Regions from separate parts of the Bacillus sp. AFS053548 genome, predicted to be linked through region 3. Evidence: riboswitches for the same ligand, from Rfam matches in the RefSeq annotation. Region 3 holds a riboswitch; each other region holds the start of a gene.
The links. Region 3 has a riboswitch for thiamine pyrophosphate ahead of thiC (phosphomethylpyrimidine synthase ThiC). Riboswitches for the same ligand answer to the same signal wherever they lie in the genome.

Region 1 (10,272 bases), on a different contig from region 3:
ATTCATCATTTTATTTCTAAGTAGTTAAAACACAAAAAAAGACACTTATTTTACATTTCGTAAAACAAGTGTCTTTTGGACGTCCTGAGAGGGATTCGAACCCCCGACCGACGGCTTAGAAGGCCGTTGCTCTATCCTGCTGAGCTACCAGGACATATGGAGCGGGTGATGGGAATCGAACCCACGACCGAAGCTTGGAAGGCTTCTATTTTACCATTAAACTACACCCGCATATTTGTTATTTTTTTATTTCTTTGCGACATCACCCTGTCGACATATTTTATTATAGTCACTATACAAATTAAAGTCAACACTATTTTAAAACTTTTTTTCCAAAATAAAGGAAAAAATTTAAAAGTTGTATAATTACCTTAGTTTATTAGGGTTTTCCGGCTTTTAGTACTCCAAATTTTTTTGTTTTTAGATAAGGTTAGTAGCATATAAGCTACTAACCTCCTGTTATTCATTATAATTCAAATGAAGTTGTTATAAGCTCCGTTCCATCTGTATTATAAAAAGTAACATTAGCTTTCTTACCAAATATTTCAAGAATAGCATAAGTCTTTTCTTTTCGCATTCTCGGTAATAAAATGCTGCCAGGGTTAATAAAAAGCACACCATCAATTACTTCGGCTCCTAATACATGTGAGTGACCGAAACAAGCAATTGTTGCTCCAACTTCTTTACAACGATAATACAGCTTTTGTAATGACTGTTTTATTCCATGTAAATGACCATGTGTTGCATAGATTGTATATTCATTCCCACGGTGAATAAATTCTTCAGGGAATTCTCCTCTGAAATCACAATTTCCTCTTACAACATTATAATCCTCTAGTTCCTTAGCATTCACTTCTAATTCTGAATCTCCACAGTGAATCATTAAATCTACACTGTCACGATATCGGTCGGCGATTTCTTGCAATGGTTTTGTCAATCCATGGCTATCACTTACAATTAGTACTTTCATTAATTTGATCCTCTTAGTAAAAAGTCTTTATCTTCTTTATTTATTACACTCATTAATGATTTAATTGCATTAGCGCGATGACTTAAGCCACCTTTTTCATCTGTTGTTAATTCAGCCATCGTTTTATCTAATTCTGGCAAAAAGAATATTGGATCGTAGCCAAAACCATTTGTTCCTCTTTTTTCATTGGCAATATACCCTTCAACTGTACCATAAACAGTGATTGTTTCTTTGCCTGGAACCGCTAAAGCTAAAGCACAATAAAATCGCGCAGTTCTTTTTCCAGGAAAAACTCCTACTAGTTCACTTAAAACTTTTTGTAAATTATCTTCATCACTTTTATGTAATCCGGCATATCGAGCAGAATAAACACCTGGTCTACCTTCAAGTGCATCCACTATTAAACCAGAGTCATCTGCAATGACTGGCGTATGTAACTCACTCGCTAAATACTCAGCTTTTAAAATCGCATTTTCTTCAAATGTAGTTCCTGTTTCTTCAACTTCTTGAATATCAGGAAAGTCTTTTAAAGACTTAATTTGAAATCCCATCGGGTTAAAAAGTGCTTCAAAATCCTTCACTTTACCTTGATTATTTGTCGCAATAATGATTGTTTCCATCCTTAAAGTCTCTCCTCGAAATGATTATTGAAATTTAATACCTTCTTGTAATAACACTTCTTTTTGTTTTTCAATTAGAGATTTAATTCCTAATTCACCTAAAGATAGTAACTCATTTAATTCTTCTCTTGAAAATGTTGCTTCTTCACCAGTTCCTTGAAGTTCAACAAACTGTCCTTTTCCAGTCATAATAATATTCATATCAACACTTGCAGCAGAATCTTCTACATAATATAAATCTAGTACTGGTCCAAGGTCATCTAAAATACCAACCGAAGTTGCTGCTAAATAATCTTTTACAGGATACGATTTCAATTTATCCATTTTAATTAATTTATCAAAAGCAAGCATCATCGCAACAAATGCACCAGTAATTGAAGTAGTTCTTGTTCCTCCATCTGCTTGAATTACATCACAATCGATCCAAATTGTCTTTTCACCAAGTGCTTCTAAATCAACTACTGCTCTTAACGCTCTTCCTATTAAACGTTGAATTTCCATTGTTCGACCAGTAACTTTACCTTTAGATGATTCACGTATTGTACGCTCTTGAGTAGCCCTAGGTAACATTGAATATTCAGCTGAAATCCAACCTTTTCCACTATTTCTCAAAAATGGCGGTACACGGTCCTCAACTGTTGCATTACAAATTACCTTCGTATCACCAATACTGATCAGCACAGAACCTTCTGCATGCTTTGTATAGTGAGTAATAATCTCTATGGGTCTAAGTTCATTATTTAATCTTCCATCTGTTCTTTTCATGATCGTTCCTCCTACAAAATCTTCCAAATACTAGTATAGACAAAAATGTGATTTCATTTCTACTTATTAAGTGTAATTTATAGATAAAATTAAAAACCTTGTACAAAAATCATCACAATTTTTGTACAAGGTTTAAATTTAAAACATTTTTTTAAAGTTAAATATTATCTTTCCCTAACCACTGGCTTACAATTTTTTTGTATTTACATCCTTAGGTCTAGAAACAGGTTGGCTTAAAGGCTTGCCTTGTTGGTCTAGCGCAGTTAATTTTCCATTGATTTGAATTTCAATAGACTTAACTCCTTTTTGCTCAGTTAAAGAAAGTACAAGTGGCTGTAGTACATCATTATTGATCATATTTTTTGCAATATTTCCATAGATACCATCGTTAAAATTAAGTACTAGTTTACCGCCTTTGAAAACAGGTTGACTAACTAGTTTCGTATCAGTTCCAAAATCGGAAACTAAATTCGAATATTCAGATGGACCTTTTACAAGTTCATTTACGATTGCTGAATATGAATCTGTTTCAGCATTTGAAATCCTAGTCGTTACAGGTACATAATAAGTGTCTCCCATTTCCCCTTGAGAAACATAATATAACGTAACTGGTCTGGAGTTCATAATATCTACAATATCACCTTTATCAAAGTTAATTCCATCATCTCTTGTTAACCCATCACCAATTTGAGCTTTATTTACTGGCATCGATGCAAGCTCTTTTCCGTTTACTCGAATTTTCACCTTTGTCACATTATCAAATTGAGTTAACGTCCAAGTAACAGCTTGAAACACTTTTAATTCATCTTCAGCACGGTATTGCTTAAATTCTGGTGAAAAATCAGCAATAATCGTACCATCCTTTTGAGTTTGAACACCTAAAACTTCAGTATTCGGAGGTAAAACTGCTTGGAAACCATTCGGTAATTCATCTGTAACAGGACCATCTTTTACTAAGTACTCTAACGCTTGTTTAGCCAAGCTAGTAGACTTAGGTAATTGGAACGTTTGCGGTACAATATACCCGTTACGATCAATTAAATATAATTCCCTTTTTACAGTTTCCTCTTTCTTTGCTACTTCTTTTGAAGGTTGATCACTTTTATAAACTACAGTTTTAGGTGGATCAATGTCAGTTGAAGATTTCGTTGGAAGTAAACTACATCCACTCATTGTTGCAATTCCACATACCGCTGCCGCTGTTACTAACAATCTTTTTTTCATCACCATACTCCCCCCACGCTTTTTTACTATTTATACGAGCCTGTACATTTTTTAGAACAAGCTAAATAGAAAAAAATAAATAATTTAAATCTAGCTCTAAATTTACTGGAAATATTCACCTAAAAGACCTATCGTTCATATGATAAAAAGACTAAATGAATACCCATCCGAAGAACAGCTCGGTCAAGCAAGGAGGGTTAGCACAGTTGAAGGATAGAGACTATCAAACAAAGCACACACTCACAAAGCGTGAAAAAGAAGTATTCGAGCTTCTTGTTCAAGATAAGACTACAAGAGAAATTGCTGAAGAACTTTTTATAAGTGAAAAAACTGTGAGAAATCATATTTCAAATGCAATGCAGAAGCTTGGGGTTAAGGGGCGATCACAAGCAGTTATAGAGCTTCTTCGTATGGGAGAGCTTGAACTGTAGTTATTTTGTAGAAACACTTCTACAAACCAACATACTGCCGGCATTCTAATCACATGCCGGTTTTGGTATTTACATTGAAACTTAAGTTTTACATTTCACTATTTTCTTGCTTGTAAAGAATCTGATTATCTAAATTGAAAGTTTAACTTTATATCCTACTTATAGTAGATAAAAAAGCCTATCCGTAAATTAGGATAGATGCTCTGCTATAGGGGGATTTTATTTTAGCTCTTTTTACCTACCTAAAACTAAACTAATTAAAATAAAAAAATCGTTTCCTGTTGGATAACGATTTTCTTATTTTATATACTATAAAATTTCTTAGTATTTTCATATAAAGTTTTATATGCATTTGATAGATCTATCTCTTTTAACTCAGCTATCTTTGCAACCGATTGATGCATAAATTTTGGATGTGTCCACTCATTCTCAAAAGGCCCTTCAAATGGCCAAGGACCATCTGTTTCTATCATCATTAATTCTAAAGGATACTTTTTTACTAAGTCTTGAATCTCATTTTCATATAATACATCTGGTGTAATTGAGATAAAATACTCATTTTGCATCATCCGTTTAATTGTAAGTTCGTCCCCTTTAAACCAATGAAAATGGGCTTTTTTAATAAAATATTTTTCTAATAGATTACAGACGGTTTCGGCGTCCTCATACACCGCATGTAATATAATCGGTTTATTTAACTCTTTTGCAAGTGAGATAAATTTTTCTAGTAATTGAATATAAGGTACGTAATCAATCTGTTCTTCTAAATTCTTATAATATGGTAAACCAACTTCCCCAATTGCGACCATTTCATCCTGATTATTCTTAATCCATTCAATTAATTGATTAACCTCTTCATCAGATGGGATTTGTTGTTCAGGATGAAATCCGAATGCTGGATATACACTATTATTTTGATTTTTTAACTCTAAATTTTTCTTACTAGATTTTAAATCCATCGATACCGAAATGAGCGCCTCGATTTCGTGTGTTTCTAAATTAGCTAATATTTCTTCTCTTTGACTAATATCATAAGAATCTAAATGAATATGAGCATCTATCATTTTCATCGTATTACTCCTTCTCTAAAGCCAAATAGATTTTTCTTTTATATTCCGTAAATTCATCACTCAATAATAATTCTTTTTTACGTGGTCTTGGAAATGGAACAATGATTTCTTCTTTGATTTTTGCGGGTTTGTCAGAAAATATATATATTCGATCAGACATTAACAACGCTTCATCAATATTATGCGTTACTAATAAAATTGATCGTCGTTGCTCCTCCCATATTGATAAGAGCCATTGTTGCATTTCAAGTCTAGTGAACTCATCTAAAGCTGAAAAAGGCTCATCCATACACATGAACGACTGCGGTGCTAGTAGAGACCTTAAAAATGAAACTCTTTGTTTCATACCACCAGATAATTCATGAGGGTAAGCATTCTCATAGTTTTCTAAACCAGTTTTTTTAAGCCAGTCTCTTGCCAACTTTTCATCAGGTTTATGCTTTAATTCTTGTGACAAAACAATATTTTTTAATACTGTTCTCCAAGGTAGTAATGAATGATCTTGAGGCATAAAACTAACATGACCAAGTTCTCCATTTATTATCGACCCATTTAACTTTACTTCTCCGGAATCAGGTTTTAGTAAACCACCTATAAGATGAAACAACGTACTTTTCCCGCTACCAGATGGGCCTAAAATTGAAACAAATTCTCCCTCGTTTACATAAAGAGAAATATTCTCTAGAACTTGATGACCGCTATAACTCTTTGATAATTGTTCCACTTGTAATGTCATTTCCGTTTCTCCCCTTTAACTTTCCATTTAACAGTAAAACGTTCAATTACGACTATTAGGAAGAAGAAAAGCATACTTAAAAACATAATGATAAAAATTGAAACAAATACTCGATCTGTTCTAAATGAAGATGAAGCTAAAGTCATATACACCCCAATTCCAGATTTCGCTCCGAGCCATTCAGATATAACTGCCCCCATAACACTATAAGTTGCAGAAATCTTTAAGCCTGAAAAAATGGAAGGTAGAGAAAAAGGCAATTCAACTTTCCAAAAAATTTGTGATTTGGATGCTCCCGCCATTTTCATATAATTTATTAGTTCACTTGGTGTTTGTCGGAAACCATCTAAAGCTGAAACTGTAACTGGGAAAAAACAAACAAGAGAAATAATAATTAATTTAGGTAATACACCAAATCCAAACCAAATAATTAAAAGCGGTGCCAATACGATAATTGGTACATTTTGCGAAAGAATTAATAATGGGTAAAAAGCTTCCCTAACACCTGGAATTAAATGCAATAGAAATGCGATTAAAAATCCTAATAAACTACCAATTAACAATCCAATAATCGTTAATTGAATTGTAGAAGAAATATGAGGAAGTAGTGAATCAGATGACTTCATTCCTTCTTTAAAGATTGCGATCGGTCCTGGCAATAACCAAGATTCGATTTTCCAAATTTTAATACTTAGCTGCCAACAGATTAAAAAAAGCAGGATGACAACGATTGGTTGCCATCCTTTAATATTTTTTGATTTCATTAACGGTACTTCTCCGTTAACACATCCATCGTAATACCTTGTGGTTGATAAAGTATTTTCATTTGAGTTATAACATTGTGGCAACCTATTTCAATCATTCTTTCATTCATTTTTTGAACAACCATTAATAATTGATTCAAGTCGCCTTCCATAGTTGTTTCCAATGGTTGAACTTGATATTTTACACCTGATTCATCAATAATTTTAATTGCTTCATCAACTGCTGGAATAACATCCTCAATATTATTTGTTTTCGGTATAATTTGGACACTCATTAAAGTAGATTGCATTTTTGCTCCTCCTTATTTCGCTGGTAAGAAATCATTCGTAAATGCTTCTTTCGGCTTAAAGTTTCCTTCTAATAATTTATTTTCAGCTAAGAAATCAGCATAGTTTTTCCAAACTGATAACTTTTGCTCACCCCAACGGTCTGCATCATCTTTATATTTAGATGCTAACCATTCTTGGCTTTTTTCCACTAATTTTTTATCTAAATCTGGATTATCCTTTATTAAAATCGATGCAGCTTCTTTTGGGTTATCAATCGCAAAATTATATCCTTTTGATGCTGCAGCCACAAACGCTTTTACTATTTTAGGGTTTTTACTAATCATTTTTTCGTTTGTAGCTAAAACTGGAGTATAGTAATCTAGCTTTTTACTATAATCAGTTAAATAAATCATGTTTAATTTTTCTCCACGTAGCTCTGCTTCAATCCCTGTCCATCCTTGATAAATCCACGCAAAATCGATATCTCTCTTTACCGCTGTAAAGAAATCAGCATCACCCATATTAACGATATTTAACTTATTAACATTAGCATTTTCTTCTGACATAAGTGATTTTAAAATAGCCTTTTCAACCGGTGAACCCCATCCACCATATGTTTTTCCAACGAAATCTTTTGGAGACTTAATTTCTTTTTTCACTGGTGAAGCAAACCCAGAAGTATTATGTTGAATAATTGCTGCAATTGATACAATCGGTACATTTTGAACTCTTGCTTGTGTAATTGACTCTTGATAAGAAACTCCAAAATCTGCTTTACCTGATGCCACCAATTGGTCTGCACCTGTTTCTCCTGGGCTGATTATATCTACATCAAGTCCTTGTTCCTTAAAATAACCTTTTTCCTTTGCAACAAATAGCCCAGTATGATTTGTATTTGGCGTCCAGTCTAGTACGACTGTCACCTTTTTTAATTTCTTTGTCTTTTTAGTAGTAGCAGTTTTGTTTTGACCACACCCGGTTAACATTAAACAAATAGCTACTAAAAATACTACTAGTTTTTTCATTATCTATATCTCCTTTTTGTTTTTTGTTTATACAAAAAGAAAACGTCCGGATACTAACCCGGACGTAAATGCGCTGTAAAAAACATATCTAAAAAGAGATACTGTTCCCTACGCTGGCATCACCCAGATCAGGTTCTAAGAGTCAACACCTTAAGGATGCTATCTCAGCCAGCAACACTGGCTCCTCCACATTTTTCTCATATAAACTTCCCTCATTAATATAACAGATAATGATTGAATTTACGAATTATTTTTAACTTGTGTTTAAATGTTTTAATACTCTGTTAATAAGCACAATAAAACTATGAAATTTTAACATTTTTAAAAAGAGAATGATAAACAAAAATATCATTTCTTATAGTAAAATCTTAAATGAATAAAGAATATACTACATCAACAAATTATTAAGTAAAATGAGGGGATTTTTTGAATAAGCCAATCGGAGTCATTGACTCAGGTGTTGGGGGCTTAACAGTTGCCAAACAAATTATAAGACAATTACCTAAAGAGGACATTTTATATTTAGGCGATACAGCAAGATGTCCATACGGATCACGACCATATACGGAAATTAGAGAATTCACTTGGGAAATGACTAATTTTCTATTGGAGAAAGATATTAAAATGTTAGTCATCGCCTGTAATACAGCAACTTCAGTAGTCTTAAATGAAATGCGAGAAAAACTTCAAATCCCAGTCATTGGAGTTGTCCGCCCAGGTGCTAGAGCAGCAATAAAATTAACACAAAATGACCAAATCGGTGTCATAGGAACGAATGCTACTATTAATAGTAAAGCATATCATTCTGCACTAAAGCGAATTAATGACAAAGTTATAATTGAAGGTTTGGCATGCCCAGAGTTTGCTGGAATTGTTGAAAATGGGGACTACAATAAACCTGAAATATTTGAGATTGTTAAACACACTCTTGCACCGCTTATTGATTCAAATATTGATACCCTAATACTAGGTTGCACGCATTACCCATTATTAAGTCCAATCATCCAAAAAGTGATGGGACCATCAATCCAACTGATCAGCTCTGGTGATGAAACAGCTTTAGAAGTAAGTGCAATTCTGGATCAACAAAATATTTTATCTAACTCTGAAATCACTTCACATGAATTTTTTACAACTGGGGATCCAACCATTTTTAGTAAAATAGCTTCATCCTTATTCCAAGAACCGATGGAAAACGTAAAGTATATTAAACTATAAAAGTCAATAAACCACATTAAATGAAAAAAACCAACAAAGGCTTACTTTGTTGGTTTTTTTGTTTTTAAATTGGGGACGCTCTTCTATTTCAAAAAAACTATTCTTTTGTATTACTTGAAAAATAATCTTTAAGCATCGCATTGTTTTTTACAATATCATCTAATGTATATTGATCTAAAACTTTTAAAAATTGTTCTAATGCATTATTAAATATATGTTTTAAAGAACAAACAGGTGTAATAACACAAGTATTGCCGTGCTCAAAACATTCTACAATATTAAAGTCTTCTTCAGTTTTACGAATAATTTCACCGATATTTATTTCTGATGGTAATTTAGCTAAACGGATTCCACCGTTTCTACCACGGATCGTTTCGATATAGCCCATCTTTCCTAAATTATAAATTATTTTCATTAAATGGTTTTTAGAAATATCATAAGCTTCAGCGATGTCCTTAATATTAACTAATTTTTCACCTGGCTCAGAGCTTAGAAATATTAGTACACGAAGAGAGTAATCCGAATAAGTTGTTAAACGCATAACTTGTCCTCACTGTTTTATTTAAGATTAATCATAGCATAATTGTGAACTTTTTTTAAACTTTTATGTATTTTTGCGAAAAAATTCACAAAAGATGTATTTTACATATTGCTTTAAATAAATTCTAGGTCTAAGATAAAGATGTATTTATAATACTACTTTAAAACGTGATTAGGGGGATTTTTCATGCTATCTCAAAAAACAATTGATATTATTAAGTCAACAGTTCCAGTCTTAGAAGTAAAGGGTACAGATATAACTAAAGTATTCTATAAAAATTTATTTACTAATCATCCTGAACTATTAAATGTATTTAATCATACAAATCAACAACAAGGTAGACAACAAACTGCACTTGCAAATACTGTTTTAGCTGCTGCACAGAACATTGATAAACTAGCAACAATTATTCCTGTTGTAAAACAAATTGCGCAAAAGCACCGCAGTCTTCAAGTTAAAGCTGAGCACTATCCAATCGTAGGGCAACATTTACTAGGGGCAATAAAAGAAGTACTTGGTGATGCTGCAACTGATGAAATACTAGGTGCTTGGGCGGAAGCATATGGAATTATTGCACAAGTATTTATCGATATCGAAAAAGAAATGTATGAGGAAGCATCTTCTCAAGAAGGCGGATG
Region 2 (10,272 bases), on a different contig from region 3:
CTTTGCGATTTATTCAACTTGGGAGAGCTTTATACCCCAAATGATCTTGTTATTAATAGCTTGTATTGCAGTGATTTATAATAGATTCTCAAATAAAAACAATAAAAAAAGTAGTAAAAATTCGGGGGGAACGAAAAATGTTATCTAACAAAAAACTAGTAGTAGCAATGGCTTTAGGACTATCTTTAACTTTATCTGCATGTGGAACGAAAACAGACGATGCAATTAAAACTGGTTCTGATGATATGATCAAAACGATTTCAGAATTAAAAACACAAATTTCGAATAATGATGAAGCAAAAGCGAAAGATAGCGGAGAAGCACTTGAAAAATCATGGGAAAAATTCGAAGACTCAGTAAAAGATAAAGACAAATCACTTTATGAAAAAGTTGAAACGCCACTTCATATTATTGAAGCAGGAGTAAAAGTAACCCCATTGAATGCAGATACACTTAACCAAGCTGGTGACGAATTAGAAAGTGTATTAAAAGAAGTTAAAGATCTAAAATAATAAACAATTAATTAATCATTGTTTTCCAAAAAAGCCTACATTGAATGATCTTTGTAGGTTTTTTCTTGGTTTTATTCACTCAATTTTGAGAATTTTTTCTTAAGTTAACCTTTTCATAAAAGCAGGTAGACAATTAACTTGACTTAACTTAAGATATAGATATTGATAAGGATTATCATTATTAATTGTTTATATATAATAAGTTTTGATCCGGGGGAATCACTTATGTTACTTTCAGAATTAAAAAAAGGCGAAAAAGCTAAAATAACAGATTTGTCATCACTAGGTGAGGCAGTGAAGAGACGTCTTTTAGATCTAGGGATAAGTGAAGGGTCTATGGTCTGCTTACAATGTACAATGCCGTTCAAGGGACCTTGTATGATTGAAAATTGCGGACAATCACTTGGCATTCGATTTCTAGATGCATCAGGGATAAAGGTAGAAAAAATATGTTAAATATAGCGCTTATTGGAAATCCAAATACAGGAAAAACTTCTCTATTTAATAATTTAACAGGTACATACCAATACGTAGGAAATTGGAGTGGGGTTACCGTTGAAAAAAAGGTAGGGACTATTAAAAATAAACTTGGAAATCTAATTGATTTACCAGGTATCTATTCTCTAAGCCCTCTTTCAAAAGATGAGGCCGTTGTTTCACATTTTTTTGTAAATGAAACATTTGATGGGATGATTAATATTGTTGACGCTGCTCAATTAGAGAGAAATTTAATGCTCACTCTTCAACTTCTAGAGTTTAATAAATCAATGATTATTGGTCTAAATATGGTTGATGTTGCTAAAAGGAGAGGGATTTCAGTTGATCCTTCTAGTATCTCAAAGATATTACAAGTACCAGTTATTCCAATTGATGCTAGATCGGGTAAGGGAACAAACGAGGTAAATGAATTAATAGAGACAATTCCTCAATCTGAAGTTGAGTTTGAAATTGATTATGGAATAATTATTGAAGACGGTATTAAAAATATTATGGCTCTATTACCTTCAACTTTATCTATTCCTAAAAGATGGACTGCAATACAAATCTTAGAGGACAATAAAGAGGTAATAGAATTTATAGCTTCATCCTACGATTTTAGTAAAATTGACCAAGTAATTAGCATAACAGAGGAACAATTAAACAGTGAACACGGCGTGTCACCTTCAAAATGGATTTATTCTGTAAGAAAAGAAGTGATTTCAAATTTAATTGGTAGATCTGTAGAGAAAGAATCTAATGAAGCAGTTACTTTAACTGATCGCATTGATCGATTTGTTACACACCCAATTTTGGGTATTCCTATTTTCCTAGTGACAATGTTTTTAATGTTTAAGCTTACTTTTGATTGGTTGGGGTTACCTTTATCTGACGCATTAGATGGTTTTTTATCAGGACATGTAACAGACTGGCTAACAAACGGTTTAAATGCAATACATGCATCAGATTTTATAAAAGCAGTTATTCTTGACGGTATTGTTGCCGGTGTTGGTGGAGTTTTAGTCTTTGTTCCACAAATTTTTATTTTGTTTTTATTAATATCATTCCTTGAAGATTTTGGATATATGTCTCGAGCGGCTTTAGTAATGGATCGCTCGATGGAAATGGTTGGTTTAACAGGAAAGGCATTTATACCTATGATTATAGGGTTTGGTTGTAATGTACCCGGAGTTATGGCTGCTAGAACGATTGAACAGCCTAGAGAGAGATTACTCACCATTTTGTTAACACCGTTAATGTCTTGTTCGGCGCGTTTACCAGTATATGCACTATTCGTTGGCGCGTTTTTTGCGAAAAATCAAGCAATAGTTGTTTTTTCACTGTATATACTCGGAATAGTAGTTGCATTAGTATTAGCTAAGGTCTTTTCATCTACTATATTAAAGGGTGAGTTTTCATTATTTGTCGTAGAACTCCCACCGTACCGTATGCCACAAGGTAAAGCTTTGTTTAGAAGCACATGGGATAAAGGTAAAGGGTTTATTCGAAAAGCAGGTACGTTTATTTTTGGTGGTTCTGTAGTAATATGGTTATTATCTTATATGGGACCAAGTGGTTTAGGTGTTTCGATGGATGATAGCTTTTTAGCAATGATTGGCGGAATACTTACACCAATACTGGCACCTTTAGGTTTCGGGACATGGCAAGCAGGTGCTTCTTTACTAACAGGATTTTTAGCGAAAGAGGTTGTCGTATCTGCCATGAATATTATCTATCATGTGCCGAATGCAAATTCTTTACAAGGAATATTGTCAACACAGTTTTCTGCACTTTCTGCTTTTAGCTTTATGGTATTTGTCTTATTGTATGTACCATGTCTTGCAACTGTAGCGACAATTCGTAAAGAGACAGGTTCAGCTAAATGGACGTATTTCTCAGTTGGATATGCATTAGTTATTGCGTATATATTAGCGCTAATTATCTATCAAGTTGGAAGTCTCTTAGGCTACTAAAGAAAGGGGTATCTACTTATGATTGTCAATATTATAATAGGGGCTCTTATTTTTGGATATGCAGGGTGGACACTTTTACGATATGTAAAGAAAACAAAAAAAGGTAAATGTGGTTCTTGCTCAATCGCAAAAACTTGTAGTTCAAATTGTGATACAAATTATTCAAAAATAGAAATATAGCGTTAACTAGAAAAGATTAAAATTAAAGTAATCTGTCTAAATACTTGAATAAAGTAGAAGGATTCATTAAGATGATAAAGTAATCAACTTAAAAAATTGAATAGTACTAGGGGTGCCGTAAATGTTCGGCTGAGATTAAGACACGGGAAGTCTTTGACCCTTTAACCTGATCTGGATAATGCCAGCGTAGGAAAGTGAACGGTAGAATGCATATTTTGTATTCATAACATTGATTTGTTCGAGCACAAGTCCTTATGGGATTTGTGCTTTTTTGTATTTAAAATCAAGTTTCATCTTCTATCTGTAAGATCAAAGAGTTCTATTCATGAAATAGGGGGAAGAAAATTGAAGAAAGTATTAACGATAGCAGGCTCTGATTCAAGTGGTGGTGCAGGTATTCAAGCGGATTTAAAGACGTTTTCAGCTCATCGTGTATTTGGAATGAGTGTTATTACAGCAGTAACAGCCCAAAATACGCAAGGAGTGTTTGCAGTACAAGATATGACACCAGAGATTATTGCTAGTCAGTTAGATGCAATTTTTACTGATATTGAAGTCGATGCTGTAAAAATTGGAATGGTATCTCAAATAGAGACGATTAAAGTCATTGCTGAGAAACTAAAGCAATATAAACCAAAGCAAATCGTAGTTGATCCAGTTATGGTTTCAAAAAGCGGATTTGACTTATTAAGTCTGGATGCAAAGGAAGTTTTAATTCAAGAGTTGATTCCGTTAGCAACTGTTATTACGCCAAATCTTCCTGAAGCAGAAGTTATTACTGGTAGAAAAATTACAACGATTGAAGAGATGAAAGAAGCTGCTATTCAAATTCACTCATTAGGTGCTAAGAACGTCCTTGTAAAGGGTGGTCATCTAGAAGGGGAAGCTACTGATATTTGTTTTAATGGTGAGGAGTTCACAAGCTTTAATAGCGTGAGGATCAATACAATTAATACCCATGGTACAGGTTGTACTTTATCTTCTGCCATTACATCTAATTTAGCAAATGAACTTGAATTAAATGAGGCAATTAGAGAGGCGAAAAACTATATAACATTAGCAATCCAACATTCCTTTTCAATCGGAAAAGGGGTAGGTCCTGTACATCATTTTTACTCATTGTATCAAAAGGCAGGAGTTCAATATGTCTAATCAAAATGCAAAAATGACGAAGTGGAACTTTACAACACTGTGGTTTGGTGCGGCAGTTTCTGTAGCAGAAATTATGACTGGTGCCCTAGTAGCACCACTAGGTTTTAAGAAAGGTATGACGGCCATTTTAGTAGGGCATTTACTTGGAACATTATTGCTTATTTTAGGTGGAGTCATTGGTTCACAGCAAAGATTGTCAGCCATGGAATCTACAAAAATTTCATTTGGTAACTATGGTAGCTATTTGTTTTCGATTTTGAATGTTCTACAGTTACTAGGCTGGACAGCAATTATGATTTTAACTGGAGCTCGCTCAATCAATTTAGTTACAATAAAAGATTATCGGTTTGACCACCTATGGGTTTGGTGTTTAGTAATTGGAGTATTAATCGCAATCTGGTTGTACTTTGGACAAAATGCTTCTAAAAAACTTAATAGTTTAGCGGTTGGTTTACTATTTGTTTTAACAATTGTGCTTTGTTTTGTCATTTTTAAAAGTGGTAAAATCTTAACTCAACCAAGCACTTCTGGATTATCTTTTGGAGAAGCAGTTGAATTGTCGGTGATTATGCCATTATCTTGGATTCCCTTAATTAGTGATTATACTCGATTTGCAAAGACAACAAAGGATGGTGCAATTGGTAGTTTTATAGGTTATATGTTTGGTAGCTCTTGGATGTATATTATTGGATTAGGCGCAGCGTTAGCATTTAATGAAGTAGACCCGGTTGCTGTTTTAATGAGTGCAAATCTAGGATTATTTGCAGTTGGTATCGTCGTCTTAGCGACTGTTACAACTACTTTCATGGATGCTTATTCTGCCGGAATATCAGTTACAACTATCTTTCCGAAGCTAAATGGAAAACATATAGCTCTTATCGTTACCGCTATTGGAACAATATTGGCTGTTATTTTCCCAATCGAGAAATATGAAGGATTCTTATATACAATAGGTTCTTTTTTTGCACCGTTGTACGCAATTTTATTAACAGATTACTTTATTCTAAAAAGAACAAATATAAGAAAATCGTTGAAAATTGATTGGCTTGCATTTATTACATGGATTTTAGGGGTTTTCATTTATCGCAAGTTTGTCCAATTAGATTTCTTCCTTGGAGCTACTGTTCCAAGTATGATTTTAATTTGTGTGATTTATATAGTTGTCCAGTTTGTTATTAATAAGCTTGTTCCAAAGCGAATCGGGGGAGAAAAAAATGTTAACTATGAATGAAATGAGTCAAATTCTTGAAAGCGTGAAAGAGAAAAAGCCTTTAGTTCATCACATTACAAATTATGTAACTGTAAATGACTGTGCAAATATGGTGTTAGCTCTAGGTGGATCTCCAGTTATGGCCGATGATTTAGCCGAAGTAGAAGAAATGGTATCTTTTGCTTCATCACTTGTTATTAATATTGGAACATTAAATGAAAGAACAATTCAATCAATGATTAAAGCTGGTAAAAAGGCTAATCAATTAGGCGTACCAGTAATATTAGATCCTGTTGGTGTAGGAGCAACAACTCTACGTACAGAAACGACAGCTAAACTATTGAAAGAAGTACGTTTTGCAGTAGTTCGTGGAAATATGTCAGAGATTAAAATGATTGCTGGCTTAAATGTTCAAATTAAAGGTGTTGATTCTGTAGCTGGTGAAGAAGACGGTGTTGAAATTGCGAAATCTCTTTCAGCGAAATTAGGCTCAGTAGTTGCAATTACAGGTGTAGTAGATATTATTGCAGAACAAGACCGAGTATGTACCATTTCAAATGGGGATAAAATGCTAGCTGATGTAACTGGAACTGGATGTATGAGTACATCATTAATTGGAACTTATGCTGGTGCAACGAATGATTATTTCCTAGCAGCTGTTTCCGGTATTACTACAATGGGACTATGTGGAGAGCTTGCTAAGGCTCGCTTAACTGAAGGACAAGGAATTGGCACATTTAAAGTAAACTTATTTGATGAAGTATCTAAAGCTTCTGTTGATACACTTCTAACAGGGGGGAAAATCGAATGGCTATAACTAAAAGTAAAATAGATTATAAGCTTTATTTAGTAACGGATCGAGATGTATTAGGATCGAGAGATTTAGTTCAATCTGTTGAGGAAGCAATTAAAGGTGGAACAACAATCGTACAAATAAGAGAAAAGAATTGTAGTAGTCTAGACTTTTACAAAATTGCTATGCAAGTAAAAGAAGTAACTTCAAAATATAATGTTCCATTGATTATTAATGATCGTTTAGATATCGCTTTGGCAATTAAAGCGGATGGATTACACATCGGACAAGAAGACTTACCTTTAACCGTAGCTAGAAAGATTGTTGGAGAAGACATGATTATTGGCGTTTCTGCAACAACATTAGAAGAAGCAATGCTTGCGCAGGAACAAGGTGCGGATTATGTTGGAATTGGCTCGGTATACCCAACAAGTACAAAATTAGATGCGAAGTATTTAACACTAGACGAATTACGAAACATACGTGAAGCGATAAAAATTCCAATCGTAGGAATTGGTGGGATTAATGAAGAAAATGTTTCACAATTAATGGAAACAAATATTGATGGTGTTGCGATTGTTTCTGCGATATTAGGGAAAGAAGATATTAAATCGGCTGCTGAACATTTGAGTGTGCTGGTTAAAAAATAATAAATTAGTATCTGGGGTATCTATTTCATCGTTATTGATGGATAGGTGCCTTTTTTTGAGTTATGTTCCGTTCATTGCAGTAGCCAATAATGTAATTAGTGTCCTGACTAATTGGAGTTTAGCGAGAAATGAAAAAGGGGCCATCCTTGGCCCTTTTTTCATTATTATTTAATTAACATTGGTAGATTTGTACTGATATAGGAGGAATCAAAGCAAGTTTGCTAGTTTTCCATTTGAAAAGAACAACTGTAATACGATTTTTAGTGTAAAATACCCTAACTGGCATGGGTAATTTTTCATTTTAATTGCAGATTTGCCATTTTTATTTGCACTATGCCGTTTAATTGCAACATTTCCTGTTTTATTTGCACTAATGAACTTCTTATTTGCAATCCCCCGTTCAATTGTACTTTGGACTAAATTTCCACCATCCTTCCACTTTTCCTAACATTTCCTCTCTTGTCTCAATTTGTCGAACATAGATTAAAGGAAAATGGTAGAAAATAGCGAATATTATCAATTGTAAGACTAAAATATTTATTTCTTATACACGAGATAGGGGACTCCACTGCTATTTGCTGCAGTTGGAGGCATTCTTACGTTTTTTAAAACGTACCTAAATATTAAAAGGAGAGTGACTAACACATGGATTTTTTATTATCTAAAGAACAGCAAATGATTCAAGAAATGGTACGAGATTTCGCGGCAAAGGAAATTGAGCCTTTTGCAGAGGAACTTGATCGTGATAGCAAATTCCCGATTGAAACGTTCAAAAAAATGGGTGAATTAGGTTTATTAGGAATTCCGTTCCCTGAAGAATACGGCGGTAGCGGTGGCGATACAATTAGTTATGCGTTAGCTGTAGAGGAAATAGGGCGTGCATGTGGAGGAACAGGTTTAAGTTTTGCTGCAACATGTTCATTAGGTGCCTCTCCAATTTACTATTTTGGTACAGAGGAACAAAAGCAAAAATACTTAGCTCCAATGGCGCAAGGAAAAACACTTGGAGCTTTCGGTTTAACAGAGCCAAATGCGGGTTCTGATGCTGGTGGAACACAAACAAAAGCAGTTTTAGAAGGTGATGAGTATGTGATTACTGGTGAAAAATGCTGGATCACAAATGCTCAGTATTCTAACACAATTATCGTAACTGCTTATACTTCTATTGATGAAAAAGGAAAGAAAAATATTTGTGCGTTTATCGTACCAACTGACTCAGAAGGATTAACAATTACAGATCCTTATGACAAGATGGGTGTCCGTGCTTCTAATACGACTCAAATCGTTTTAGATGGCGTACGTGTTCCAAAAGAAAATATTCTTGGCAATCCTGATAAAGGTTTTGGCCAATTCTTATATACATTAGATGGTGGTAGAATTTCAATTGCAGCACTTGCAGTAGGTATAGCACAAAAGGCTTTTGATAAAGCATTAGTATATGCGAAAGAACGTAAACAATTTAAACAACCTTTATCTAGTTTCCAAGCTATTCAATTTAAATTAGCTGATATGGCAATGGGAATTGAGTTAGCGAGAAATATGGTGCATAAAGCTGCGTGGTTAAAAGACAATGGAAAACCGTTTGCGAAAGAAGCGGCATTCGCTAAGTTATACGCATCTGAAATCGCTTCCAAAATTGCGAATGAATCATTACAAATTCATGGTGGATATGGCTATATGAAGGAGTATGGAATCGAGCGTTTAGTGCGTGATGCTAAGTTACTTGAAATTGGTGAAGGTACATCAGAAATTCAACGTATGGTAATTGCACGTCAATTAGGATGTCGATAAGGAGAGAGAATATGATCAAAATACTTATTGCAAACCGCGGGGAAATCGCATGTAGAATTATCGAAACATGTAAAAAGCTTCGTTATCAAACTGTGGCAGTTTATTCAGATGCTGATAAAGAAAGTTTGCATGTTAAGTTAAGTGATGAAGCTTTTTCTTTAAAAGGAAATCATACGAAAGACACGTATTTAAACGCAGATTTAATTATACAAATTGCAAAAGAAAATAATGTAACAGCAATTCATCCTGGATATGGCTTCCTATCAGAAAATAGTGATTTTGCTAGAAAATGTAAAGAAGCAGGTATTTTATTTGTTGGTCCTAAGCCAGAGCATTTAGAGATGATGGGCGAAAAAATAAGAGCTAGACAAATAATGGAGCAATTAAACATTCCGTTAATAAAAGGAAATTCTCATCCAATTCAATCGGTTGAAGAAGCACGAGAAATAGCAGAACAAATTGGGTATCCTGTTATGTTAAAAGCTTCTAGTGGTGGCGGCGGTATTGGTATGAAGTTAATCGAAAACGAAGCACAGCTAGAAAAAGAATTTTTAACAACACAAACGAGAGCACTTCAATTTTTTGCGAATGATGATGTATTCATTGAAAAAGCGATTATTAAACCGAGACATATTGAAGCACAAATCGCTGCTGATACTCATGGCAACGCTGTTTTCTTATTTGAAAGGGATTGTTCAATTCAAAGAAGAAACCAAAAAGTTGTAGAGGAAGCACCATCACCGTTCCTTTCTCCACAAGGTAGAAAGAAACTGGAAGAATATGCCCTTACGATTGCTAATCAAATGAAATATGTAAACGTGGGGACAATTGAATTTTTAGTTGATGAAAAAGAAAATATTTATTTCTTAGAAATGAATACTAGATTACAAGTTGAGCACGGTGTAACGGAAGGAATTACAGGAATTGATCTAGTTGAATGGCAGTTCCGTATCACATTTGGTGAAGCACTTCCAATTCGTCCAACTCATGTAGAAATGAATGGTCACTCTATCGAAGTAAGGGTATATGCTGAGGATCCTAAAACTTTCTTCCCATCACCAGGAACAATTCAACACTGTAACTTCCCAGAGGAGATTGGTGTACGTATTGATACGCATCTTTATGATGGATGGGTTGTATCACCGTTTTATGATCCACTTTTAGCGAAAGTGATTGTTACGGCTAATACAAGAAAAGAAGCAGTAATTCAACTGCACAATTATCTTAAAAAGGTAGAAATTGAAGGTATTAAAACAAATCTGCCGTTTTTGATTGATATTCTTTCAACGAATGCATTCCAAGAAGGCGACTATACAACAAGTTTTATTAGTGAATATCAAAAAGTGAAATGAGGTAATTAAAATGGAAAACTTAACTGCAATGATGGCTGGAAGCGTATGGAAATGTCTTGTATCTGTAGGGGATGAAATTAGTAGTGATCAAGATTATGTAATCTTAGAATCTATGAAAATGGAAATTCCGCATGCTGCTCCTTACAAATGTAAAGTCGTAAATGTGTTCGTTAACGAAGGTG
Region 3 (10,272 bases):
ATTATGGCAGTTGAAGCTGCTATGAAAAAGGTAAGTTTCTCATTAATTGAAAGACATGCGAATCATTGTATGGTTAAGGCAGTTAAAGAAAACAATGGCGAAGAATCGGTTAACGAATTAATGGAGGTTATTAAGCGTTACGTAAAGTAAAGGGGGTTGATTAGAATGAATGATGCAAAGCAGTTAACCCTTGGCATAGAGGGTATGACCTGCGCCGCATGTGCAACCCGGATCGAAAAAAGCTTAAATCGAATGGATGGCTTGAAAGCGAATGTGAATCTTGCATTAGAAAAAGCTACTATTGTCTATGATAAAGGACAATATCAAACTTCTGATTTAATAGAAAAAATCCATACGATTGGTTATGAGGTTGCAGTTGAAAAAATTACGTTAAATATTGAAGGAATGACATGTGCTGCTTGTTCAGCTCGAATCGAAAAAGTAATAGGGAAAATGGATGGTGTTATTCAAATTAATGTTAATCTAGCAATGAATATAGCAACGATTTCCTATTTATCTGAAGTAAGTTCACTTCAATCGATAATAGATAAAATTAGTCATATTGGTTATAAAGCAGTTATAAAAGAAGAAAATGCAGTTAAAGAAAAAGACACAACAAAAAACAAACAGATTCAATTGATTAGTTCAATCTTACTTTCACTTCCACTTTTGTATTCGATGGTATCCCATCTGCCATTTAGTACAAATATATGGATGCCACATTTATTAATGAATCCATGGTTTCAACTTTTGTTTGCAACTCCTGTACAGTTTATTATAGGTTGGCATTTTTATGTGGGAGCCTTTAAAGCAATACGAAATTATAGTGCGAATATGGATGTGCTCGTCGTACTTGGAACATCGGCTGCTTACTTTTATAGCTTAGTTGAGTCAATTAAGACAATAAATAATGGTATGTATATGCCGCATCTATATTTTGAGACAAGTGCGGTTTTAATAACGTTAGTATTGCTTGGAAAATATTTTGAGTATATTGCTAAAGGGAAAACGACTGAAGCAATTTCAAAACTAATGGAATTGCAAGCTAAGGAAGCAATTGTTTTAGAAAATGGAAATGAAGTTTATGTACCATTGGAAGCTGTAAAAGTTGGAGATCTACTACTTGTTAAACCAGGTGAGAAAATTCCAGTGGATGGGGTCATTGTTTCGGGAGTATCTACAGTTGATGAATCAATGATTACAGGTGAGTCTTTACCAGTTGATAAAAAGACGGATGATAAAGTTGTTGGAGCAACAGTCAATGGAAATGGTATTTTAACAATACGAGCTGAGAAGGTTGGTAAGGATACGGCATTAGCAAATATTGTAAAAATAGTTGAAGAGGCACAAGGTTCAAAAGCACCAATTCAAAGATTAGCTGATCGAATTTCGAATATATTTGTTCCAATTGTGATTGGCATAGCTATATTGACATTTATCATTTGGTTTTTTGTAATCGATCCACAAAATTTGCCCAAATCAATTGAAGTAGCAATAGCTGTTTTAGTCATAGCATGTCCTTGTGCTTTAGGACTTGCTACACCAACTTCGATTATGGTTGGAAGTGGAAAAGGTGCGGAAAATGGGATTTTATACAAAGGCGGAGAATTTCTAGAAACTACCCAAAAAATTAATACAATCATTCTTGATAAAACAGGTACTGTTACAAAAGGAAAGCCTGAAGTAACAGATATCATTAATTTAAATCATCGAGAGGATTTATTGAAGCTCGTTGCAAGTGTAGAGAAAATGTCAGAGCATCCTTTAGCACAAGCAATTGTTCAATACGCTGTTAAACAGGAATTGCAACTAACTGATATTACAGAGTTTATTGCCATACCTGGACATGGAGTAGAAGCCTTGATTGAAAATAAAAAGGTATATATCGGTACTAGAAAGTTAATGAATGAAAAGAATATCGATTTTTCTTCAGTAAATGAACAATTAATCGTATTTGAATCTGCTGGAAAGACAGGAATGTTAGTAGCAATTGAAGAGAAGCTAGAAGGTATTATTGCCGTAGCCGATACAATAAAAGAATCTTCAAGAAATGCGATTAAAGCATTAAAGGATTTAAAAATAGAAGTTTTTATGGTAACCGGTGATAATAAACACACAGCACAGGCGATTGCAGATCAAGTTGGGATTGAAAATGTATTTGCTGAAGTTCTACCAGAGAAAAAAGCAGATATAGTAGCTGAACTACAAAAACAAGGGAAAATTGTTGCGATGGTTGGAGATGGGATTAATGATGCTCCAGCTCTTGCTAAAGCTGATATTGGTATGGCGATTGGTACTGGTGCAGATGTAGCGATTGAAACAGCGGATGTTACGCTAGTAGGTGGCGACTTATCACATATTCCGAAAGCTATTAGCTTAAGTAAGAAAACTATGAATAATATTCGCCAAAATTTATTTTGGGCGTTATTTTATAACAGTTTAGGTATACCGATAGCAGCTTTAGGGTTGTTGCAGCCTTGGATTGCAGGTGCTGCCATGGCATTTAGCTCTGTATCGGTTGTCATAAATGCATTACGATTAAAACGCATAAAAATTTAGGAGGATTTAGGAATGGAAACAATTTTAAAAGTAGAAGGTATGACATGTGGACACTGCAAAGCTGCAGTTATGAAAGCTGTAGAAGGAGTGTCTGGTACAAATAATATAATCGTAAGTTTAGAAAATAAAGAAGTAACATTCAATACTTCAAACGCTGAAACAATTGAGAAAGTGAAAGAGGCTATTGAAGATCAAGGGTACGATATCGTTTAAACTAAATGTTTATCGAACAAATAAAAGGCGAACTATAGGTTCGCTTTTTATTTGAAAAAAAATACTATACTGGGGAGAGAATTAGATGAAATACTTATTGTTGTTACTTAGTTTTGTTATTGTTTTTGGATTAAGTGGTTGTGAAAGTAAGACACACACAGGATCAACTCATCAAAATATGAATCATGAAACAAAAGAAGAGATAGATACTACTCAAGTAAAATTTTCATTTAATGGTATTCCAGAGAGTAATAATAAAGTAGATTTAAACATACAGGTTAATAGTTTAAAAGGAAAACCAGTTGAACAGTTTGAAATTGAACATGAAAAATTAATGCATTTGATCGTTGTAAGTAAGGATTTATCTTTTTTTGACCATTTGCATCCACAATATAAGGGTAAAGGATTGTTTACAGTAATACCGAACTTTCCAAATGGCGGTGAGTATAAGTTATTTACAGATTTTAAACCTAAGGACTCCGATAAAAACGTAAAATCCAAATTAGTAAAAGTTTCTGGGCAACAAGTCAAACCGGTTTCACTAATACCGGATAAAGTATTAACAAAAGTAATTGATGGAAAAGAGATTACTTTAAAATTTGATAAATTAACGACAGATCATGAAGTTAAAATGACATATACGATCAAAGATGCTAAAACAAAAAAAGATATTAATGATTTACAGCCTTATTTAGGTGCAGTTGGTCATGTTGTTGCGATTAGTGGCGACACTAATACATATTTACATGTGCATCCTATGAATGAAAAATCAAGCGGACCTGTTGCGGAATTCATGACGAGTTTTCCAAAAAAGGGATTGTATAAAATATGGGGACAGTTTAAGCAAAATGGCAATGTGTTTATCGTACCATTTATAGTAGACGTACCATAATTTCCTTCCATGATAGCTGCTGTATTAATGTTGGAAGAACAGTTATTGAATTTCCAATCGATGAAGAATCTAGCTTAACATTAGCAGGTTCAGTAGGGAATGAATCTAATTAAATTATAGGAATTGTTTATAATTAGCCCTTTCAAAGACTAGTAAATTATTAGTCTTTGAAAGGGTATTTTTCTATTTTAACCTAAAACTTTGCGATAGAGCTCCTTAGCAACAGATGGTTCCTTTGTACCGTGAATAATCGCTCGACCGTCTTTAAATAGAACAATGCGATGATCTTCATATGTACATGACAATAAATAAGGATTTACAATCAAATCATTTACTAACCCTTGTAATCTTTCAGAAAGGTTAGTTAGTGTTGGGATTTTAGGAGATGATACTCTTAATTGGACTGCATCTCTTCCACATAAAACGTATGACTTCATATGGTCATCATCTTTTAAAAATGGATAACTTCTTATAGGACCACATGTTGGACAATTTTTATTTTTCAATTTTTCAATGTTTATATCAGACTTTTCATGCTTCCAAACATCAATCGATTGTAAGATTGGTAAAAGTTCATAGTTAGTAAGATATTGCATGGCATAGGTTACTTGGTAGGCAGCAATCATTTGCACAATTGGACTGATTACTCCTACTGTATCGCAAGTCATATTTAAAGTTGGTATATGATTTAATAAACAGTTAAGACATGGGGTTTTACCTGGAATAATTGGAAATGAGAGGCCATAGCTTCCTACACACGCACCAAAAATAAAAGGAATTCCATGCTTAATAGCTGCATCATTCACTACCATTCTAGTTTCAAAATTATCTGTTGCATCTAGTATGATTGTTTGACCTTTAATCATCTCTTCAATATTAAGACTAGTAATATCTTTTATTAAACTAGTAATCGATACTTCACTATTAATTTGTTGAAGTCGATTTTTAGCTGCAATTACTTTAGGTAGTTTATTTCTAGCATCCTCTTCAGTATAAAGAGATTGCCTTTGTAAATTACTCCATTCAACGTAATCACGGTCAACAATTGTTATATTTCCAATGCCGGCCCTTACAAGCATTTCTGCTATTGATGAGCCTAGTGCACCAAGACCAATAATAATGGCACTGGCTTTTTGTAAGTTTGATTGACAATCGCTTCCTAAAAATAATTCTTGCTTTGCATAACGGTTTGTCAAGAATTCACCAACCCTGTGATTGGGCTACTAGCTTCACCATAATTTTTTTCTTCAATTCTTCCTGCCTCAAAACCAAGCCTTCCAGCTTCAATAGCAAGCTTCATTGCAACTGCCATTTTTACAGGATCTTTCGCATTAGAAACTGCAGTATTTAAAAGGACTCCATCAGCACCTAGCTCCATTGCAAAAGCAGCATCTTTTGGTGACCCGATTCCGGCATCTACTATAACAGGTACATTCGATTGCTCAATGATGAATTTAAGATTTAATGGATTAATAATTCCTTTTCCGGAACCGATTGGAGATGCACCTGGCATAATCGCATGTACTCCAAGTTCTTCTAGTCTTCTTGCAAGCACAACATCATCGGAAGTATAAGGTAATACAATAAATCCTTCGTTTAATAACATTTCTGAAGCTTTCAATGTTTCGATTGGATCGGGTAATAATGATTTATCACACCCAATTACTTCTACCTTGATCATATCGCACAAGCCTGACGCTTTTGCCAATCTAGCAATTCTAACTGCCTCTTCAGCGGTTTTTGCACCAGCCGTATTAGGTAATAATTTATATTTCGATAGATCTAATTGTTCAAGAAAATTTGGTTGAGATTCTTCAAAAATATTCATTCTTCTAACAGCAAAAGTTAGTATCTCGGCTTCCGATACTTCAACAGCTTCTTTCTGGACTTCAAATGAAGGGTATTTTCCTGTTCCTAATAATAATCTTGAATGAAACGTATGATTTCCTACTTTTAACATAATTAGCCACCACCTACAAAATGTATTAATTCTACAGAATCTCCGTTTGAGAGACGGGTTAACGGATACTGTTCTTTATAAATAATTTCTTTATTAACCTCGACAATAACAATTCGGTTTTCTAATTGATATTCATTAAGTAGATCCTGAATTGTACAGGTTTTGCTCGAAATATCGATATTCTTTCCGTTTAATCTTATTTCCAAATGCTTACACCTCCAAAGAGTTAAAATTAGCGATTGATTTTAAATGCTTCGATCCAGTTACGATCGACTTTCCGCTTAAGGATCAAATCTCGAATTAATTTTCCAGTAGCCGGTGCAAGCAATATTCCATTTCGAAAATGGCCGGTCGCAAATAAGATTTGATCTTCTTCTGGATGAGTACCAATAAAGGGATTATAGTCTATAGTTCGCGGTCGTAATCCTGCCCAAAATGAATCAATTTTCATGTCTTCAATTTCGGGAAGCATTTTTTTAGCGTTTCGTATTAATGACTCAACTCCCCCTAAACTAGGGTTCTCATTCCATTCGTTATCAATCATCGTAGCTCCGATGACAAGGCGTCCGTCATTCCTTGGAACAATATAATTTTGTTCATGGAACAGAGTATGCTTTAATGCAACTTTTTCACTTTTTACCGAGATGCATTCACCTTTAACGGGAATAATTTCGTGATGTAATCCAAGCTGTCCAAACAATGAATTACTCCAAACGCCACTTGCAACTACAATGGTTTTTGCTTCAAAATTACCATTTGTTGTTTTAATTAAATAATGTGAATCATTTTTTTGAATTTGAAATACATGTGTATAGTCAAAAATAGTTGCACCTAAAAGTTGAGCACCTTTACAAAATGCGTTACAGACAGAAACAGGTAATACATTCACGTCGTCTTCAATATAAGCTGCTCCAATAATGTTTGAATGGACACCAGGTATCTGCTTTTTTAACTCCTCCTGGTTATACCAAAGTGCCGAAGTTTGAGTGAGTAGGGGAGTTAATTGTTTTTTTTCTAATTCTGTATAAGCTAGTTTGAAAATGCCACCTTTTTTAAGTTCAATATCAATTCCACATAATTCTTTTAATTCTTCTTGAAGATGAAAATAAGTTAATTGACTGTTTCTTGCAAAAGTAAAAAATGACTCGGAGTGATCCCACTCGGAATGGGCACCAAGCATTCCAGCAGCTGCCTTAGTTGTTTTCTGTCCAACTTGCTGTCCTTCAAGAACTGCGACATTAATGTTTTCTTTCGCTAGATAATAAGCAATGGAACAACCTATTATTCCTCCACCAATTACTACCACATCAAATTTCTTGTTCATAAGCGAATTTGCACCTTTCAAAATATTGCAGCGCAGCTTCTAGAGGATTTTGAGCAGAAAATATGCCAGACATGACAGCAATACCATCAATGTCGTTCTCTTTTAGAACTTGGATATGTTCAGGTAATATTCCGCCGACTGCATAGATTGGTATAGTTAACGTTTTTTTCATTTCTGGAATTAGTTCAATTCCATTAGGTGTTAATCCATTTTTACACTCTGTTTCAAAACAATGACCGTACATAATATAGTCAGCTTTATCATTTTCTGCCTGTATTGCTTCAGTAAGAGTGTGAACTGATTTTCCTACTCGTAAATTAGGAAAATATTCTTTTACATCAACAAGTGGAAGACCATGTCCTGGCAAGTGAATATTTGATAGATTAGAGAAAATAGCTATATCTAATCGATCATTTAAAACAATTTTTTTCATATCTACTTTGTTCATTTTTAGTAGATTTAAGAGTGATATTAGCTCGATTGCCTTTTTCGATTTTTCACGAATATGTACATAGTCGACTGCATCGATTATTTGAATTATTTTTGTAGCAAGTACTTCGACTGAGTGCTGATCATCTGTAATTGCAATAAGTTCCATGTCCCAGCGCCTCTTTCATTAGCAAAATTTTTTCAAACAAAAAAACCACTTTCCTAAAAAAAGAAAGTGGTTACATTGCACGCAGGAAAAATATAAAATGCGCCACTTTCCTACGCAGGTACTAGCCTGTTCAGGTTTTGAGGGTTTAAAAGTAACTACTTTATTCTCAGCCCTTATCAAGGGATCCCCTAGTGATGAATATGTATGAAAATTAATCTTAGCATAGCATATAAAAAATAATATTCAATACTAAATATTTTTTACTAATCTATTTTTTTACCAGAAATTGGGCTTGAAGCATAATGAAATCAAGTATTTTTGCGAGTATAAAAAAGCTTAAATTTTTTTGAATTGGCCATTTCTGTAAAATTTTAGGGAAATAAAAGCATTTACATTTTAAAAATGAGGGTTTATATTTAGGTGGAACAATTTAATCGATTGACTAGGGGTGTCCAATTAGTTGGGCTGAGAGAGAAACGTGCATAAGTTTCTTAACCCTCAGGACCTGATCTGGTTCATACCAGCGTGGGGAAGTTAGAAATTTCTCATTAATGATTTCATAATTGTTAATGTAGTTTTACTAACATTTAGCCGGGTCTTAAATATAAGATTTCGGCTTTTTTTCATGCTTTAAATGGATTGGATTTCGTCCTTTTTAAACTAATTAAAAAGGGGAATGAAATCAAATGAACAATTCTGTAAATGAAATGAATTTTTCCATCATGTCTAGTTTTTCAGGGAGTAATAAGGTGTATGTTGAAGGATCTAGACCTGACATTAAAGTACCAATGCGTGAGATTCAATTAAGTCCAACAACTGGTACTTTTGGCGAAGAAGAAAATGCTCCAGTTAGAGTTTACGACACTAGCGGACCTTACACAGATTCAGCTAGCTCAGTTGATATTCGAATGGGACTTAAGGCGATTAGACAAAACTGGGTAATCGAGCGAAATGATGTTGAAGAGTATGAAGGGCGTGAAATAAAGCCTGAAGATAATGGATATAGAAAAGAGTCAGATCAACATAATGTTGAGGTATTTAAAGGGTTAAAAAGAAAACCATTACGTGCAAAGGATCATGGAAATATTACTCAAATGCATTATGCTCGTAAAGGGATTATTACACCTGAAATGGAATTTATTGCAATTCGAGAGAATGTTTCAGCTGAATTTGTTCGCGATGAAGTTGCAAAAGGAAGGGCTGTCATTCCATCGAATATTAATCACCCTGAAAGTGAGCCAATGATTATCGGTCGTAATTTTCATGTGAAAATTAATGCCAATATAGGTAATTCAGCCGTTACGTCCTCAATTGAAGAAGAAGTAGAAAAAATGACATGGGCTACTCGTTGGGGAGCGGATACGATGATGGATCTTTCTACTGGGAAGAATATTCATACAACACGTGAATGGATTATCCGAAATTCTCCAGTACCAGTAGGGACAGTTCCGATTTATCAGGCACTTGAAAAGGTTAATGGGATTGCGGAAGACTTAAGCTGGGAAGTATTTAGAGACACTCTAATCGAGCAAGCGGAACAAGGGGTAGACTATTTTACGATTCACGCGGGTGTATTATTACGATATATCCCATTAACGGCAAAACGAGTGACAGGAATTGTATCTCGAGGTGGATCTATTTTGGCTCAATGGTGTTTAGCTCACCATAAAGAGAATTTTTTATATACTCATTTTGAAGAAATTTGTGAAATTATGAAGCGTTATGACGTAACATTCTCTTTAGGAGATGGACTTAGACCAGGCTCAATCGCCGATGCAAATGACGAAGCACAGTTTTCTGAATTGGAAACACTAGGTGAGTTAACGAAAATTGCATGGAAACACGATGTTCAAGTTATGATTGAAGGACCGGGACATGTACCAATGCACTTAATTAAAGAGAATATGGATAAACAATTAGAGATCTGTCAGGAAGCGCCATTTTATACATTAGGACCGTTAACGACTGATATTGCACCTGGATACGATCACATTACATCAGCGATCGGTGCAGCAATGATTGGTTGGTTTGGTACTGCAATGCTTTGTTATGTAACTCCGAAAGAGCATTTAGGTCTTCCAAATAAAGAAGATGTTAGAGTAGGTGTTATTACATACAAAATAGCAGCGCATGCAGCTGACTTAGCAAAAGGGCACCCTGGTGCACAAAAAAGAGATGATGCACTTTCAAAAGCAAGATTTGAATTTAGATGGCGTGATCAGTTTAATCTTTCCCTTGATCCTGAAAGAGCAATTGAATATCATGACGAAACATTACCTGCTGAAGGAGCTAAAACAGCACATTTTTGTTCAATGTGTGGTCCAAAATTCTGTAGTATGAGAATCTCACAAGATATTAGAGATTTAGTAAAACAAGAAGAACTTCAGAATGATTCAATCATTGAAGAAGGAATGAAAGAAAAAGCACTTGAATTTAGAAAACAAGGCGGAGAAATCTATCAATAAGGGTGTGGGCCTTATATGAATAGGGTAGAAGAAATCATAAAAGAAATAAAGAATTTGGAAAGAAATATGAGTCAGTTAAAAATCGAATTGATCACAATTCAAAAAAATTGTGTACACGATTTCCAGAAGAAAGATACGATTCAGGAATGCCTTAAATGCAGTTTAATTGAAAGCTTGTCTTGGTAAAACGTGAAACAATAAAAAACAAACCTCAAAACAAAGAGGTTTGTTTTTTTACTCGAAAATTAATGTTCTGACAAA

Region 1: linked by a shared signal. The riboswitch ahead of CN946_RS05155 (ABC transporter substrate-binding protein) and the one ahead of thiC (phosphomethylpyrimidine synthase ThiC) in region 3 are both predicted to bind thiamine pyrophosphate.
Region 2: linked by a shared signal. The riboswitch ahead of thiD (bifunctional hydroxymethylpyrimidine kinase/phosphomethylpyrimidine kinase) and the one ahead of thiC (phosphomethylpyrimidine synthase ThiC) in region 3 are both predicted to bind thiamine pyrophosphate.

What each region holds. Positions count from the first base shown of each region.
Region 1 is NZ_NUHI01000008.1:46,128-56,399, reverse strand. It holds tRNA gene CN946_RS05210 (tRNA-Arg) at 81-154, opposite strand; tRNA gene CN946_RS05205 (tRNA-Gly) at 158-231, opposite strand; gene CN946_RS05200 (metallophosphoesterase family protein) at 467-970, opposite strand; gene CN946_RS05195 (XTP/dITP diphosphatase) at 970-1,590, opposite strand; gene rph (ribonuclease PH) at 1,615-2,355, opposite strand; gene CN946_RS05185 (GerMN domain-containing protein) at 2,542-3,585, opposite strand; gene CN946_RS05180 (helix-turn-helix domain-containing protein) at 3,786-4,010, shown strand; gene CN946_RS05175 (TatD family hydrolase) at 4,313-5,080, opposite strand; gene CN946_RS05170 (ABC transporter ATP-binding protein) at 5,085-5,816, opposite strand; gene CN946_RS05165 (ABC transporter permease) at 5,813-6,580, opposite strand; gene CN946_RS05160 (thiamine-binding protein) at 6,580-6,870, opposite strand; gene CN946_RS05155 (ABC transporter substrate-binding protein) at 6,883-7,875, opposite strand; TPP riboswitch at 7,964-8,073, opposite strand; gene racE (glutamate racemase) at 8,302-9,093, shown strand; gene CN946_RS05145 (RrF2 family transcriptional regulator) at 9,191-9,634, opposite strand; gene hmpA (NO-inducible flavohemoprotein) at 9,821-10,272, shown strand, end outside.
Region 2 is NZ_NUHI01000005.1:25,598-35,869, reverse strand. It holds gene CN946_RS02070 (FTR1 family iron permease) at 1-148, shown strand, start outside; gene CN946_RS02065 (hypothetical protein) at 138-512, shown strand; gene CN946_RS02060 (FeoA family protein) at 738-968, shown strand; gene feoB (ferrous iron transport protein B) at 962-2,962, shown strand; gene CN946_RS02050 (FeoB-associated Cys-rich membrane protein) at 2,981-3,142, shown strand; TPP riboswitch at 3,241-3,352, shown strand; gene thiD (bifunctional hydroxymethylpyrimidine kinase/phosphomethylpyrimidine kinase) at 3,488-4,294, shown strand; gene cytX (putative hydroxymethylpyrimidine transporter CytX) at 4,287-5,525, shown strand; gene thiM (hydroxyethylthiazole kinase) at 5,509-6,321, shown strand; gene thiE (thiamine phosphate synthase) at 6,312-6,947, shown strand; gene CN946_RS02025 (acyl-CoA dehydrogenase family protein) at 7,593-8,738, shown strand; gene CN946_RS02020 (acetyl-CoA carboxylase biotin carboxylase subunit) at 8,750-10,090, shown strand; gene CN946_RS02015 (acetyl-CoA carboxylase biotin carboxyl carrier protein subunit) at 10,101-10,272, shown strand, end outside.
Region 3 is NZ_NUHI01000034.1:26,098-36,369, forward strand. It holds gene CN946_RS17910 (metal-sensing transcriptional repressor) at 1-150, shown strand, start outside; gene CN946_RS17915 (heavy metal translocating P-type ATPase) at 166-2,559, shown strand; gene CN946_RS17920 (cation transporter) at 2,572-2,772, shown strand; gene CN946_RS17925 (hypothetical protein) at 2,858-3,664, shown strand; gene CN946_RS17930 (ThiF family adenylyltransferase) at 3,853-4,860, opposite strand; gene CN946_RS17935 (thiazole synthase) at 4,857-5,624, opposite strand; gene thiS (sulfur carrier protein ThiS) at 5,627-5,830, opposite strand; gene thiO (glycine oxidase ThiO) at 5,857-6,948, opposite strand; gene CN946_RS17950 (thiamine phosphate synthase) at 6,932-7,546, opposite strand; TPP riboswitch at 7,637-7,746, opposite strand; TPP riboswitch at 7,981-8,095, shown strand; gene thiC (phosphomethylpyrimidine synthase ThiC) at 8,233-10,011, shown strand; gene CN946_RS17960 (small acid-soluble spore protein H) at 10,257-10,272, opposite strand, start outside.